3 regions of the Pseudomonas sp. SP16.1 genome follow, and region 1 is predicted to be linked to each of the others. Evidence: predicted binding sites of a transcription regulator. Region 1 holds the regulator's gene; each other region holds the start of a gene.
The links. Region 1 encodes FliA, which starts transcription of late flagellar genes. Its sites were predicted from a motif close to CTAAAGTTTNNNNNNNNNNNGCCGNTAA; they were not measured.
Positions count from the first base shown of each region.

Region 2: ACUTAF_RS13290 (flagellin) is a predicted target of FliA. The motif match lies at 2,036-2,063, and genes of this name have one in related genera.
Region 3: ACUTAF_RS12610 (flagellar protein MotY) is a predicted target of FliA. The motif match lies at 1,789-1,816, and genes of this name have one in related genera.

Region 1 covers NZ_JBQYFZ010000001.1:2,475,176-2,479,325, forward strand. The annotation lists gene ACUTAF_RS11995 (protein phosphatase CheZ) at 1-740, opposite strand, end outside; gene ACUTAF_RS12000 (chemotaxis response regulator CheY) at 760-1,134, opposite strand; gene fliA (RNA polymerase sigma factor FliA) at 1,226-1,972, opposite strand; gene fleN (flagellar synthesis regulator FleN) at 1,969-2,799, opposite strand; gene flhF (flagellar biosynthesis protein FlhF) at 2,889-4,150, opposite strand, start outside.
Region 2 covers NZ_JBQYFZ010000001.1:2,754,097-2,758,246, forward strand. The annotation lists gene ACUTAF_RS13285 (flagellar protein FlaG) at 1-327, opposite strand, end outside; gene ACUTAF_RS13290 (flagellin) at 403-1,935, opposite strand; gene flgL (flagellar hook-associated protein FlgL) at 2,415-3,674, opposite strand; gene flgK (flagellar hook-associated protein FlgK) at 3,787-4,150, opposite strand, start outside.
Region 3 covers NZ_JBQYFZ010000001.1:2,608,661-2,612,810, forward strand. The annotation lists gene ACUTAF_RS12605 (argininosuccinate synthase) at 1-702, opposite strand, end outside; gene ACUTAF_RS12610 (flagellar protein MotY) at 809-1,756, opposite strand; gene pyrC (dihydroorotase) at 2,056-3,102, shown strand; gene rnt (ribonuclease T) at 3,162-3,773, shown strand; gene ACUTAF_RS12625 (bacterioferritin-associated ferredoxin) at 3,958-4,150, shown strand, end outside.

The DNA of each region.
Region 1 (4,150 bases):
GCGACGTCATCACGCTTATCGGCATGAATCTGCGGACCTTCACCCCGAGATGGCTCTTTTAGCGTTTCCTGTTCGGCGCGCAGCGCGTCGTGGTCGTGCTGAATGCCGGCGAAGCGGTCGACCTGACTGGCCATCAGCACCAGCTTGAGCAGGTTGCTTTCCACCTCGGTGACCAGTTGAGTGACGCGCTTGATCACCTGGCCGGTCAGGTCCTGATAGTCCTGCGCCAGCAGGATGTCGTTGAGGTGCCCGGACAGCTTGCCGCTGTCGCGCTCGCTGCGGGCGAGAAAGAGCTCGATGCGCTTGGCCAGCTCGCGGAAACCGTCGGCGCCCATCTCACGACGCATGAAGCGGCCCCATTCGGCGCTCAGGCTCTGCGCCTCGTCGCCGAGATCGTTGACCAGCGGCGCGCTCTGCTCGACCAGGTCCATGATGCGGTTGGCCGCCCGTTCGGTCATGGTCACGACGTAGTTGAGACGCTCGGTGGCATCGGCGATCTGCGACAGCTCCTGGGCGTGCGGCATGCGCGGATCGATCTGGAAATTGACGATGGCGTTGTGCAGCTCACGGGTGAGCTTGCCGACTTCGTGATACAGGCCGTGGTCGCGGACCTTGTTCAGTTCGTTGATCAGTTGCACCGCGGCGCCGAAGTCGCCTTTTTCCAGGCTGTCGACCAACTCGCGGGCATTGGTTTTCAGGGTCGACTCGAGGTCACCCAGCGTGGAGTCATCGTGTTCCATAGCACCCTCGCGGCTGACATCAGCCGTTTACCCGCTCGAAGATCTTCTCGATCTTTTCCTTCAGCACCTGGGCAGTGAAGGGCTTGACCACATAGCCGTTCACCCCGGCCTGGGCAGCCTCGATGATCTGGTCACGCTTGGCTTCAGCGGTAACCATCAGCACCGGCAGGTGCTTGAGCCGTTCGTCGGCGCGCACCGCGCGCAGCAGGTCGATGCCGGTCATGCCGGGCATGTTCCAGTCGGTCACCAGGAAGTCGAAGCTGCCGCTCTGCAGCATCGGCAAGGCCGAAGTGCCGTCGTCGGCCTCGGCGGTGTTGGTGAAACCCAAGTCCCGCAAGAGGTTCTTGATGATCCGTCGCATCGTCGAGAAATCGTCAACGATGAGGATTTTCATGTTCTTGTCCAAGTCGACCTCCGTACAGTCCCAAACGCATTGCGCTCGCAATGACGTCCTTTAATCGTGAAACCGGCCGAGCAGCCAGGCTTCAGCTGGCGCGCCACTCACCCAGGCGCGCGCGCAGACGCGCTGCGCACTGGCTGTGCAACTGACTGACGCGCGACTCGCTGACCCCCAGCACTTCACCGATCTCCTTCAAATTCAGCTCTTCATCGTAATACAGCGCCAGCACCAGACGTTCGCGCTCCGGCAGGCCGGCGATGGCCTCTGCCAGTGCCTTCTGGAAACGTTCGTCTTCGAGGTCCCGCGATGGTTCGGGCGGGGAATGCCCGGCGTCTTCGTGCAGAGCGCCGTGCTCGCCGTCCTGCATCAGGTCGTCGAAACTGAACAGGCGGCTGCCCAAAGTGTCGCCAAGGATGCCGTAGTAATCCTCGAGACTCAATTGGAGTTCGGCCGCAACCTCCTGATCTTTAGCGTCGCGTCCGGTTCTGGCCTCCACCGCGCGGATCGCGTCGCTGACCATGCGGCTGTTGCGGTGCACCGAACGCGGCGCCCAGTCGCCCTTGCGCACCTCGTCGAGCATGGCGCCACGGATGCGGATGCCGGCAAAGGTCTCGAAGCTGGCACCCTTGCCGGCGTCGTACTTACGCGAGGCCTCGAGCAGGCCGATCATGCCCGCCTGGATCAGGTCGTCGACCTGCACGCTGGCCGGCAGACGGGCCAGCAGGTGATAGGCGATACGCTTGACCAGCGGCGCATAGCGCTCGATCAACTGGTGCTGGGAGTCCCGTGCCTGCGCCTTGTTGTACATACGAAGTCCAGAAGCTGCTGTCATACGGCGCTGTCTGCCGTCGGTTGCTGCACCAGACGCTCGACGAAAAACTCCAGATGGCCGCGGGGGTTGGCCGGCAGCGGCCAGCTATCGACCTTTTGGGCTATCGCCTTGAACGCCAGAGCGCACTTGGATCGCGGGAAGGCTTCGTAGACGGCGCGCTGCTTCTGCACGGCCTTGCGCACGCACTCGTCGTAGGGCACGGCGCCGACATACTGCAGGGCGACATCGAGGAAACGATCGGTGACCTTGGTCAGCTTAGCAAAGAGGTTGCGCCCTTCCTGGGGGCTATGTGCCATGTTGGCCAGGACGCGGAAGCGGCTGATGCCGTGATCGCGATTGAGCAGCTTGATCAGCGCGTAGGCGTCGGTGATCGAAGTGGGCTCGTCGCATACCACCACGAGGATCTCCTGGGCGGCGCGCACGAAACTCACCACCGCATCGCCGATGCCGGCGGCGGTGTCGATCACCAGCACGTCGAGGTTCTCGCCGATCTCGCTGAACGCCTGGATCAGCCCGGCATGCTGCATCGGCGAGAGGTTGACCATGCTCTGCGTGCCGGAGGCCGCCGGCACGATGCGGATCCCGCCCGGCCCCTGCAGCAGCACGTCGCGCAGATCGCATTCGCCGGCGATCACGTCGGCCAGGGTGCGCTTGGGCGCGAGCCCCAGCAGGACGTCGACGTTGGCCAGACCGAGGTCGGCGTCCATCAGCATCACCCGGCGACCGAGGTCGGCCAGGGCCATCGATAGATTCACCGACACATTGGTCTTGCCGACGCCACCCTTGCCGCCGGTCACCGCGATCACCTGTACGGGATGCATACCCATGTCTTACACACCTTGTCTAACTTCGACTTGGCCCTTCGGCCGTTCACTCCGGCGGCTTGCCGCCGGTGGCTGTCACATTCTCGTCGTCTTCAGCCGGCGCGCCGCGCCGGGTTCTGGTAGAGGCCGGCGAACAGCTGCGCCATGGCGTCCTCGCTCGGCTCGTCGGCAGCCTGCAGGCCCACCGCACGGCTGACCAGCTGATGGCTGCGCGGCACCTGCAGGTCGTCCGGAATCCGCGGGCCGTCGGTGACATAGGCTACCGGCAGATGCTGGCCTATAGCCAGAGCCAAAACCTCGCCAAGGCTCGCCGCCTCGTCCAGCTTGGTCAGTATGCAGCCTGCCAGGCCGCAGCGCTTGTAACTATGGTAGGCGGCCTTGAGCACCTGGTTCTGGCTGGTGGCCGCCAGCACCAGATAGTTCTTCGCCTGGATGCCGCGCCCCGCCAGGCTGTCCAGCTGCAGGCGCAGCGCCGGGTCGCTGCTCGGCAGCCCTGCGGTGTCGATCAGCACCACGCGCTTCTTCGCCAGCGGCGCAAGCGCCTGCAGCAGCGACTGGCCGGGATCGACCTGGGTCACCGACACGCCGAGGATGCGGCCCAGGGTCTTGAGCTGCTCCTGCGCACCGATGCGGTAGCTGTCCATGCTGACCAGGGCGACCTGCTGCGCGCCGTGCTTGAGCACATAACGGGCGGCCAGCTTGGCCAGGGTGGTGGTCTTGCCCATGCCGGCCGGACCGACCAGGGCGATAACCCCGCCCTCCTCGAGCGGCTCGACCTGCGGCGTCTTGATCGCATGCGCCAGGTGGGCCAGCAGCATGCGCCAGGCCTGGCGCGGCTCGGCGACGTCGGCGACCTTGTTCAGCAGCGCCTGCGCCAGATCGGCGGGCAGGCCCATGCGCTGCAGGCGGCGCCAGAGGTTGGCCTGCTGCGGACGACGGTTCTGCAGCTGCCCCCAGGCGATGGAGCCCAGTTGCACTTCGATCAGCTCGCGCAGGCCGTTGAGCTCGAAGCGCATGGCGTCCAGCGCGTACGGATCGACCCCGGGCTGCGTCGGCGCGGGCTCGGCTGCCGGTCGCTGCGGCTTGACCGGGGTCACCGGCAGCTCCGGCGCCACCAGCGATTCATTGGCGAACAGCTGGCGATCCTTGCCGGCGTCCTGCTCGGCGCGGGTGGCCAGCTCGGCCTGGGCGCTGGCGATGCGCGCCTGGGTCTTGCGCAGCTCGGCCTCCAGGGCGGGATTGGGCCGCACCGGCGCAGGCGTCACCTGGTAGTCCAGCGCCGCTGTCAGCTCGACGCCGCCGGCCACCCGGCGATTGCCGATGATCGCGGCGTCGGCGCCCAGCTCGTCTCGCA
Region 2 (4,150 bases), 280 kb from region 1:
TACCTCATCCAGGGTTTCGGCCAGACGCAGCGCTTCTTCAGAGGGAATCTGACGAATGACCTCGCCCGATACGCCGTCGGTCACCTTGACCACCACCCGCCCGGTCGAGTCGTCCAGGCTGAAATTCAGGTTGCGCTGAATGCTCTGGGCAAATTCGCGGATGCTGGATACCGCCTCCTCCACCGGCTGACGCCCGATCTCTTGCGATTGCAATGCAGGTTGACGATCCTCCGGCGCTTTTTGCGCCGAGACAGACGCGCCCGCGTCGCTGCGCGACGCACCGACAGATGCCGGCTTGGGAATACCGCCAAGCAGATTGATTTCCATAACTTCACCTCAAATGGCAAAGCGGGGAGTAGCGCAAGCGCTACTCCCCGTGGTTCACAGCAACCAGCCTCAAGCTTAACGCAGCAGGCTGAGGACCGCCTGCGGCAGCTGGTTGGCCTGGGCCAGGATCGCGGTACCGGCCTGTTGCAGCACCTGGTTTTTGCTCAGGTTGGCGGTTTCGGCGGCGAAGTCGGTGTCCTGGATACGGCCGCGGGCAGCCGATACGTTTTCCGAGATGTTCTGCAGGTTGGAGATGGTGTTCTCAAAGCGATTCTGCACGGCACCGAGAGCCGCACGATTCCTGTCGATACCGGCGATGGCCGCGTCGATCACCGCAATAGCGCTTTGAGCACCATCGGCCGTGCTGATATCAACGTCGGAAACCTTGGCCAGTGAAGACAGGCTGTCGGTTGTTCCGGCCAGGATCGTGGCAGCGTTGGCGCCACTCACCTGAAAAGACGAGCTGCTATCCATGCGGACGTTACCGGTAATGATGGTGCTATCAGTGCCAGCACTGGTAAGCGTCGCAGTTTCCGGAGTGGCAAAGGATTTTCCTTCGTAATCCATATTCTCGACAGCGACAGTCGCTGCATCAGCAGTGCCGTCCCCATCAGTGTCAACGGCGAAGTTCGCAATCTCGATATTATCGCCGTTCTCGTTGGTCAGGGTGATGCTCTTCCTATCCTCGGAGATGGCGGCGCTGATGCCGGTGGTAGAGCTTTGCGTATTGATGGAGGTTGCGAGGTCGCGCAGGTCATCCTTGTTGGCAACGACAGCGCTAACGGTGGTTGCAGTTCCATCCTTGCCGGTCAAGCTGAAACTTACGGAGCCGGCATCGCTGAGTGCGGAGAGCTTGACCACGGTCCGCGCATCAGCAGTCACCCCAGTACTACCGGTGATGCCGTTGACCGCAGAGGCCACATCTGCCGCCGACGAATCAGCCGCAATCTCGGCAGTCGTCTCAGAGCCCGCAGAGCCCGTGACGGTCAAAGTAGCACTAGCAGCACCAAGCCCCGATACAGATGGCCCAGCAGTCAAATCTGCAACAGGAGCAATTATCTGCCCCACACCGGAACCTGCCAGATTCACACGATTGGCACCAACATCCGAAGCACGGGCAGAGTTGATGGCAACACCGATGGTCTCGTTGGCATTGGAACCGACCTGGAACAATTTAGTGCCGAACTCACCATTCATAAGCTTCTGACCACCAAAAGTGGTGGTATCGGCAATACGATTCAGCTCTTCCTTAAGTTGCGCCACTTCCTGATTCAAAGCCTGGCGTTCGGTCGTAGAGTTACTGCCGTTGGCCGACTGCAGGGACAGGTCACGCATACGCTGCAGGATATTGGTCGACTGCTGCAGGGCGCCTTCGGCGGTCTGCGCCAGGGAGATACCGTCGTTGGCGTTGCGCACCGCAACGTTCAAGCCATTGATCTGGCTAGTCAGACGGTTGGAGATCTGCAGGCCGGCGGCGTCGTCCTTGGCGGAATTGATGCGCGAACCGGTGGACAGACGCTGCAGGGAAGTATCCAGCGCCTTGGACGAGGAGTTCAGGTTGCGCTGAGTGTTCAGGGACGCAATGTTGGTATTGACGGTAAGGGCCATGGTGTTGCCTCCAATGGGCTGGTACTCAGATGAGCCGGGTGCTGCGAGCGCTTGGGCGGTCGCCTTGCTCAGGCACCCAGTTACTTCGCATTCGTGATTTGTATCGGCGCCCCCGGTGATGGCTTTAGGCTTTTTTCGAGTTTTTTGTGGATTTTTTTTTTGTGTTTTAAAACAGCTGGTTATGGGGATGTCCGGATCGATGCAGAGGGTTCGCCAAAGGGTTGTCGGGCTGGATGGCGATTGGCTGCTGCGAAAAACGGTAGCCCCGGGCTGATACCACTCAATCAAGCGGTTTGCCCATGCTGTAGGAGCCGCGCCCCGCGGCGAATCCACTCGGGCAGACGGCGCAAATAACAAAAGCTTCGCCCCGGAGCGGGGCTCCTACAGTCGACATTCGTAGCCTGGAATCACGCCCCGCGAAGTGGGCCGGGAACAGCTTCGCGGATAAATCCGCTCCTACACCCAGCGCCGCAAACCCGTCAGCGCAGCTGATTGAACAGGTTGAGCCCGGCGATCTTCACGTAGCTCTGCTGCGCCGCCTCGAGGATCACCGACTGGAAGGCCAGGCGCGACAGCGCCTCGGCGTAGTCCAGTTCGCGCAGTTCGGCCTGCACCGACTTGTTGACCAGGGTGACGTCCTCATTGTCGGTCAGCGAGGTTTCCACCACATTGAGCCGCGCGCCGATCTGCCCGCGCACCTGATCCAGGGCCACCATATTGTTGTCCAGATTGGTGAGGCCCAGCGCCACCGCATCGCGCACCTGGCGATTGCCCTCCCCGCTATCGGCCGCGTCTTCCAGCGCCTGGCGCAGAGTCGCAATCGTATTGAGGATGCCGACCTTGTTGGCAGGTGCAGTGGCGGGGTCGCTGTCCGGCGGCTGCACGGTGTAGCTCGTGCCGGCGGGCGGTACGCCGTTGACATGGAAGGCCACGCCGCCGTACTGCACCAGGCTGTCCTGCCCCTCCACCAGACGTCGGCTGACCGGCGTGCCATCCACCCCGTTCTCGTCCACCGGGGTCAGGGTATAGGCCAGCGGGTCGGCCGGGTCGTTGAAGTCGAGGCGAATGCCGCCGGCAGGGAAGCTGGCGAAGGCCACCTCATCATCGACCAGCGCGCCGCTGACGACGGGCGCAGCCGGCGCCGCCGGATTGCCACCGATGCTCAGGCGCGCGGCATTGCGGCCGCTGTCGAAGATCGCCCGGCCGCTGTCGCTGATCGGCAGCTCCAAGGAGCTGGCGATCTGCAGTTTGCGCTGGCCGTCGTCGCCCTGGTACAGATAGCTGCCGTCGGCCGTGCGCAGATAGGGTTGGGTCTTGCCCTGGAAGCCGGCGAACAGGTATTCGCCGCGGGCGTTGCGGGTGTTCATCAGCGCCAGCAGTTCCTCCTCGCGCTGCCCCAGCTCGGCGGCTATGGACTGGCGGTCGGTCTGGCTGAGCGCGCCATTGCCGGCCTGCACCGCCAGCTCGCGTACCCGCTGCAACACGGTGTTGACCGAACCCAGGGTCACCTCCTCCTGAGTCAGGCTGTTCTTCGCCGCTGTCAGGTTGGCCTGGTACTGGCTCAGCACCGACTGCTGCTGCTCGAGTTGCAGCAGGCGCACCGAGGCCACCGGGTCGTCCGCCGGGGTGAGGATGCGGTTGCCGGTGCTGATCTGTTCCTGGGTGCGGATGGCGTTGGCGTAGTTGCGCTGCAGGCCGGAAACCCCGTTGTTGAACGCCTGGATGGTGGAGATGCGCATGCTCTGGCCTCTTGTGGCAATGCGGGTAGGGCCCGTGTCTGGCCGGTCCTCACCCTAGCCCTCTCCCGGAGGGAGGGGGGATTGTTCTGCGCACGGATAAAATCGCGCGTATCTATCTGAAGGTATTGATCAAGGTATCGAACAAACTGCGGGCAACTTGAATGATCTGCGCCGAGGCGTTGTAGTACTGCTCGAACTTGATCAGGTTGGCCGCCTCTTCGTCCAGGTTGACCCCCGACAGCGCATCGCGGTTGTCGGTGGCCTGCTTGAGAATCGCCGTGGTCGCCTCGCCGTCCAGGCGTGCCTGGGCGGTCAGGGTGCCGACCCGCTCGACCAGATCGCCGTAGCCATCGGAGAAACTCACCCCGGTACTCCCTGGCGCAGCGGAGTCGACGCCGACGGTCGCCTTGGATTGCAAGTCGGCCAGCTTCAGCGCGTTGCGGTTGTCGGAGACACCATTGGCATTGAAGGCGACG
Region 3 (4,150 bases), 130 kb from region 1:
GATGGCGACGATGTCACCGGCCTGGTAGCTCAGCTCGATGTAGGTGGGGGTGTCCGGCGCCGCTTCCGGCGACTTGGTCCAGCGCCACATGTCTTCTTCGTGTTCGGTCCAGGTGTCTTCCAGCACACCGCCCTCGTAGGAGATGTGCAGCAGGTTGGCGTCCATGGAGTACGGCGACTTCTTCTTGCCGTGGCGCTCGATCGGAATGGCGTGCTTCTCGGCGTAGTCCATCAGCTTCTCGCGCGACAGCAGGTCCCACTCGCGCCACGGCGCTATGACCTTGACGCCCGGCTTCAGCGCATAGGCGCCCAGCTCGAAGCGCACCTGGTCGTTGCCCTTGCCGGTGGCGCCGTGGGAAATGGCGTCGGCGCCGGTCTCGTTGGCGATCTCGATCAGGCGCTTGGCGATCAGCGGACGGGCGATGGAGGTACCCAGCAGGTACTCACCTTCGTAGAGGGTGTTGGCGCGGAACATCGGATAGACGAAGTCGCGGACGAACTCTTCGCGCAGGTCGTCGATGTAGATTTCCTTGACGCCCAGGGCCTGGGCCTTGGCGCGGGCCGGCTCGACCTCTTCGCCCTGGCCGAGATCGGCGGTGAAGGTCACTACTTCACAGTTGTAGGTATCTTGCAGCCACTTGAGGATCACCGAGGTGTCCAGGCCACCGGAATAGGCCAGAACTACCTTTTTGACGTCCGCCATGCCATCACTCCACGGGTTGTACGGTAAAACCAGTGATTCTACTGGCCCTGCCGGCCGATTTACAGGGGTGCGACAGGTAGAGTGGACGAAGCGACGCCAACAGGGCTCAGGACGGCGTGCTGCCGGGCGGATCGACCGGGGCGCTCGGCGCAGTGTCAGGCGTCGTGCTCGGCGGCGCGACCTCGGCCGGCGGCACGCGTTCCAGGCGCAGGGTGGCGCGGCGGTTCTTGGCGCGATTGGCCTCGCTGTTGTTGGGCACCAGCGGATAGCGCTCGCCATGAAAACGCAGGGTGATCTGCTCGACCGGCACGCCGCCGGCTACCAGATACTCCTGAACGGCCAAGGCGCGGCGGCGCGACAGGTCGCGGTTGGTCAGGCGATTGCCGCTGTTGTCGGCGTGGCCGTCGATCTGGACGCTGTTGACCGTTGGGTCGGCCTTGATGAAGTCGAGCACGATGTCGAGCTTGGCGCGGGCCATGGCATCCAGCTCGACGCCACCGCCGGGAAAACCGACCTGCGCCTGGCGAATCTGCTCGAAGTTGACCGGCAGCAGCTTGGCCGTGCAGGCCAGGTAGTCGTCGTAGGCCTTGTGGAACTTCACCGGCAGCAGGCGCACCTCGAGGCTCTCGCCGCCATTGAGGGTACGGTGACGCACCAGTGGGCTGCGCCCCTCGAGAAGTCCGGTGAGCAGGCGTGCGCCCTGCTCCTGCGAACTGTTGAACGGCACCTCGCCGTTGCCGACGCTGACCACGCCCAGATTGATATCGCCGCGCCCCGGCTGCCAGGGCGCAGCCGCCGCCAGCAGCGTCGCGGAACCCGCGCCGAGCCAGCGCTCGCGGACCTTGAGGCGGAAGGTCACCTGCTCGCCGGCGCGGCGCACGAACTCGCCGCTGCCGAAGTTGCTGATCGGCTGGCTGAGCCGGCACTCGAACTTGTCGCCCTCGACCGTCCACTGCACTTTTTCCAGCCGTGTCTGGAAACTGACGGCGTGCGCCGGCAGGCACAGGGGCAAGCCGGCCAGCAGGCTGATCAGGAGAAAATGGGACGCACGCACGATCGGCTCCGATGAAAACGTGTTCCCCCTAGGTATCGGTACCCGTGCGAAAAACTGTAGGGGCAAACGGGCAACGCTGCGCTTTATTCGCGATCATGGCGAGCGCGGCGGCCGCCCATCGCGAGTACGACCGCATGGATGCAGGAGATAGGCCGAAGCAGGGTACCCGGGTGAAGTACGCGCCTACCTCCACAGTCCTGCTGGCTGTCACCCGCAGCCCTGCAGGCCATCACCCACAGCGCATTTTCCGGCGGTTTCCGGTAGCATTCCGCTCACGTTTTACCCGCCTGGAAGCCCCCATGTCCGACCGTCTGACCCTTCTGCGCCCCGATGACTGGCACATTCACCTGCGCGATGGCGCGGTGCTGCCGCACACCGTCGGCGACGTCGCGCGCACCTTCGCCCGCGCCATCATCATGCCCAACCTGGTACCGCCGGTACGCAACGCCACCGAGGCCGATGCCTACCGCCAGCGCATCCTGGCCGCGCGCCCGGCCGGCAGCCGCTTCGAGCCGCTGATGGTGCTCTACCTCACCGACAACACCAGCCCCGAGGACGTGCGCGCGGCCAAGGCCAGCGGCTTCGTCCATGCCGCCAAGCTCTATCCGGCCGGCGCCACCACCAATTCCGACTCGGGCGTGACCAGCATCGACAAGATCTTCCCGGCGCTGCAGGCCATGGCCGAAGTTGGCATGCTGTTGCTGGTGCACGGCGAGGTGACGCGCAGCGAGATCGACGTGTTCGATCGCGAAAAAGCCTTCATCGACGAGCACCTGACCCGCGTGGTCGAGCGTTTCCCGACACTCAAAGTGGTGTTCGAGCACATCACCACCCGCGATGCGGTGCAGTTCGTCGAGGCCGCGCCGGCCAACGTCGGCGCCACCATCACCGCCCATCACCTGCTGTACAACCGCAACCACATGCTGGTCGGCGGCATCCGCCCGCACTTCTACTGCCTGCCGATCCTCAAGCGCAACCTGCACCAGGAAGCGCTGCTCGACGCCGCCACCAGCGGCAACGCCAAGTTCTTCCTCGGCACCGACTCGGCGCCGCACGCCAGGCACGCCAAGGAGGCTGCCTGCGGCTGCGCCGGCTGCTACACCGCCTATGCCGCCATCGAGCTGTATGCCGAGGCCTTCGAGCAGCGTGGCGCGCTGGGCAAGCTGGAAGGTTTCGCCAGCTGCTACGGCCCGGATTTCTACGGCCTGCCGCGCAACAGCGACTCGATCACCCTGGTGCGCCAGGACTGGACCGCGCCGGCCAGCCTGCCGCTGGGCGAGCAGACGGTGGTGCCCCTGCGCGCCGGCGAAACACTGCGCTGGAAGCTGCTGGAGGACCAGGCGTGAGCGAAGAGCATTACGAGGACGAACTGCAGCCCAGCCTGCCGTCCGGCCCGCGCACGCCCATGGCGGCGCGCTTTCGCGGCTACCTGCCGGTGGTGGTGGACGTCGAGACCGGCGGTTTCAACTGCGCCACCGACGCCCTGCTGGAGATCGCCGCCACCACCATCGCCATGGACGAGAGCGGCTTTCTGTACCCGGATCACACCCACTTCTTCCGCATCGAGCCGTTCGAGGGCGCCAACATCGAGGCGGCGGCTCTGGAATTCACCGGGATCAAGCTGGATCATCCCCTGCGCATGGCGGTGGGCGAGGAACATGCCCTCGGCGAGATCTTCAAGAGCATTCGCAAGTCGATCAAATCGGCCGGCTGCAAGCGCGCCATCCTGGTCGGCCACAACAGCAGCTTCGACCTGGGTTTCCTCAACGCCGCCGTAGCGCGCTGCGGCATCAAGCGAAATCCATTCCACCCCTTCTCCAGCTTCGATACCGCTACCCTGGCCGGACTCGCCTACGGCCAGACGGTGCTGGCCAAGGCCTGCCAGACCGCCGGTATCGAGTTCGACGGCAAGGAGGCACATTCGGCGCGCTACGACACCGAGAAGACCGCCGAGCTGTTCTGCGGCATCGTCAACCGCTGGAAGGAAATGGGCGGCTGGGACGAGTTCGACCAGTAAGCGTCCGCGCCGCAATCGATCCCATGAAAAAACCGGCGCATGCCGGTTTTTTTCTGCCCGCCTCCTACTGGCGGCCGAACCGTTCGTCAGGCGCTGCGAGCATTCGCAATCGATCTTTGACAAGCATTCTCATTAACATTAGTATCCGACCCATCGAACAGTATCACCAAGACGAGCCTTGCTTATGTACGTCTGCCTCTGTGAAGGTGTCACCGATACGCAAATCCGCGATGCGGTCTACGAGGGCTGCTGCAGCTATCGTGAAGTGCGCAACACCCTCGGCATCGCCAGCCAGTGCGGCAAATGCGCCTGCCTGGCCAAGCAGGTGGTGCGCGAGACCATCGGCGAAGTGCAGAACAGCCAGGCCGCCCTCGCCT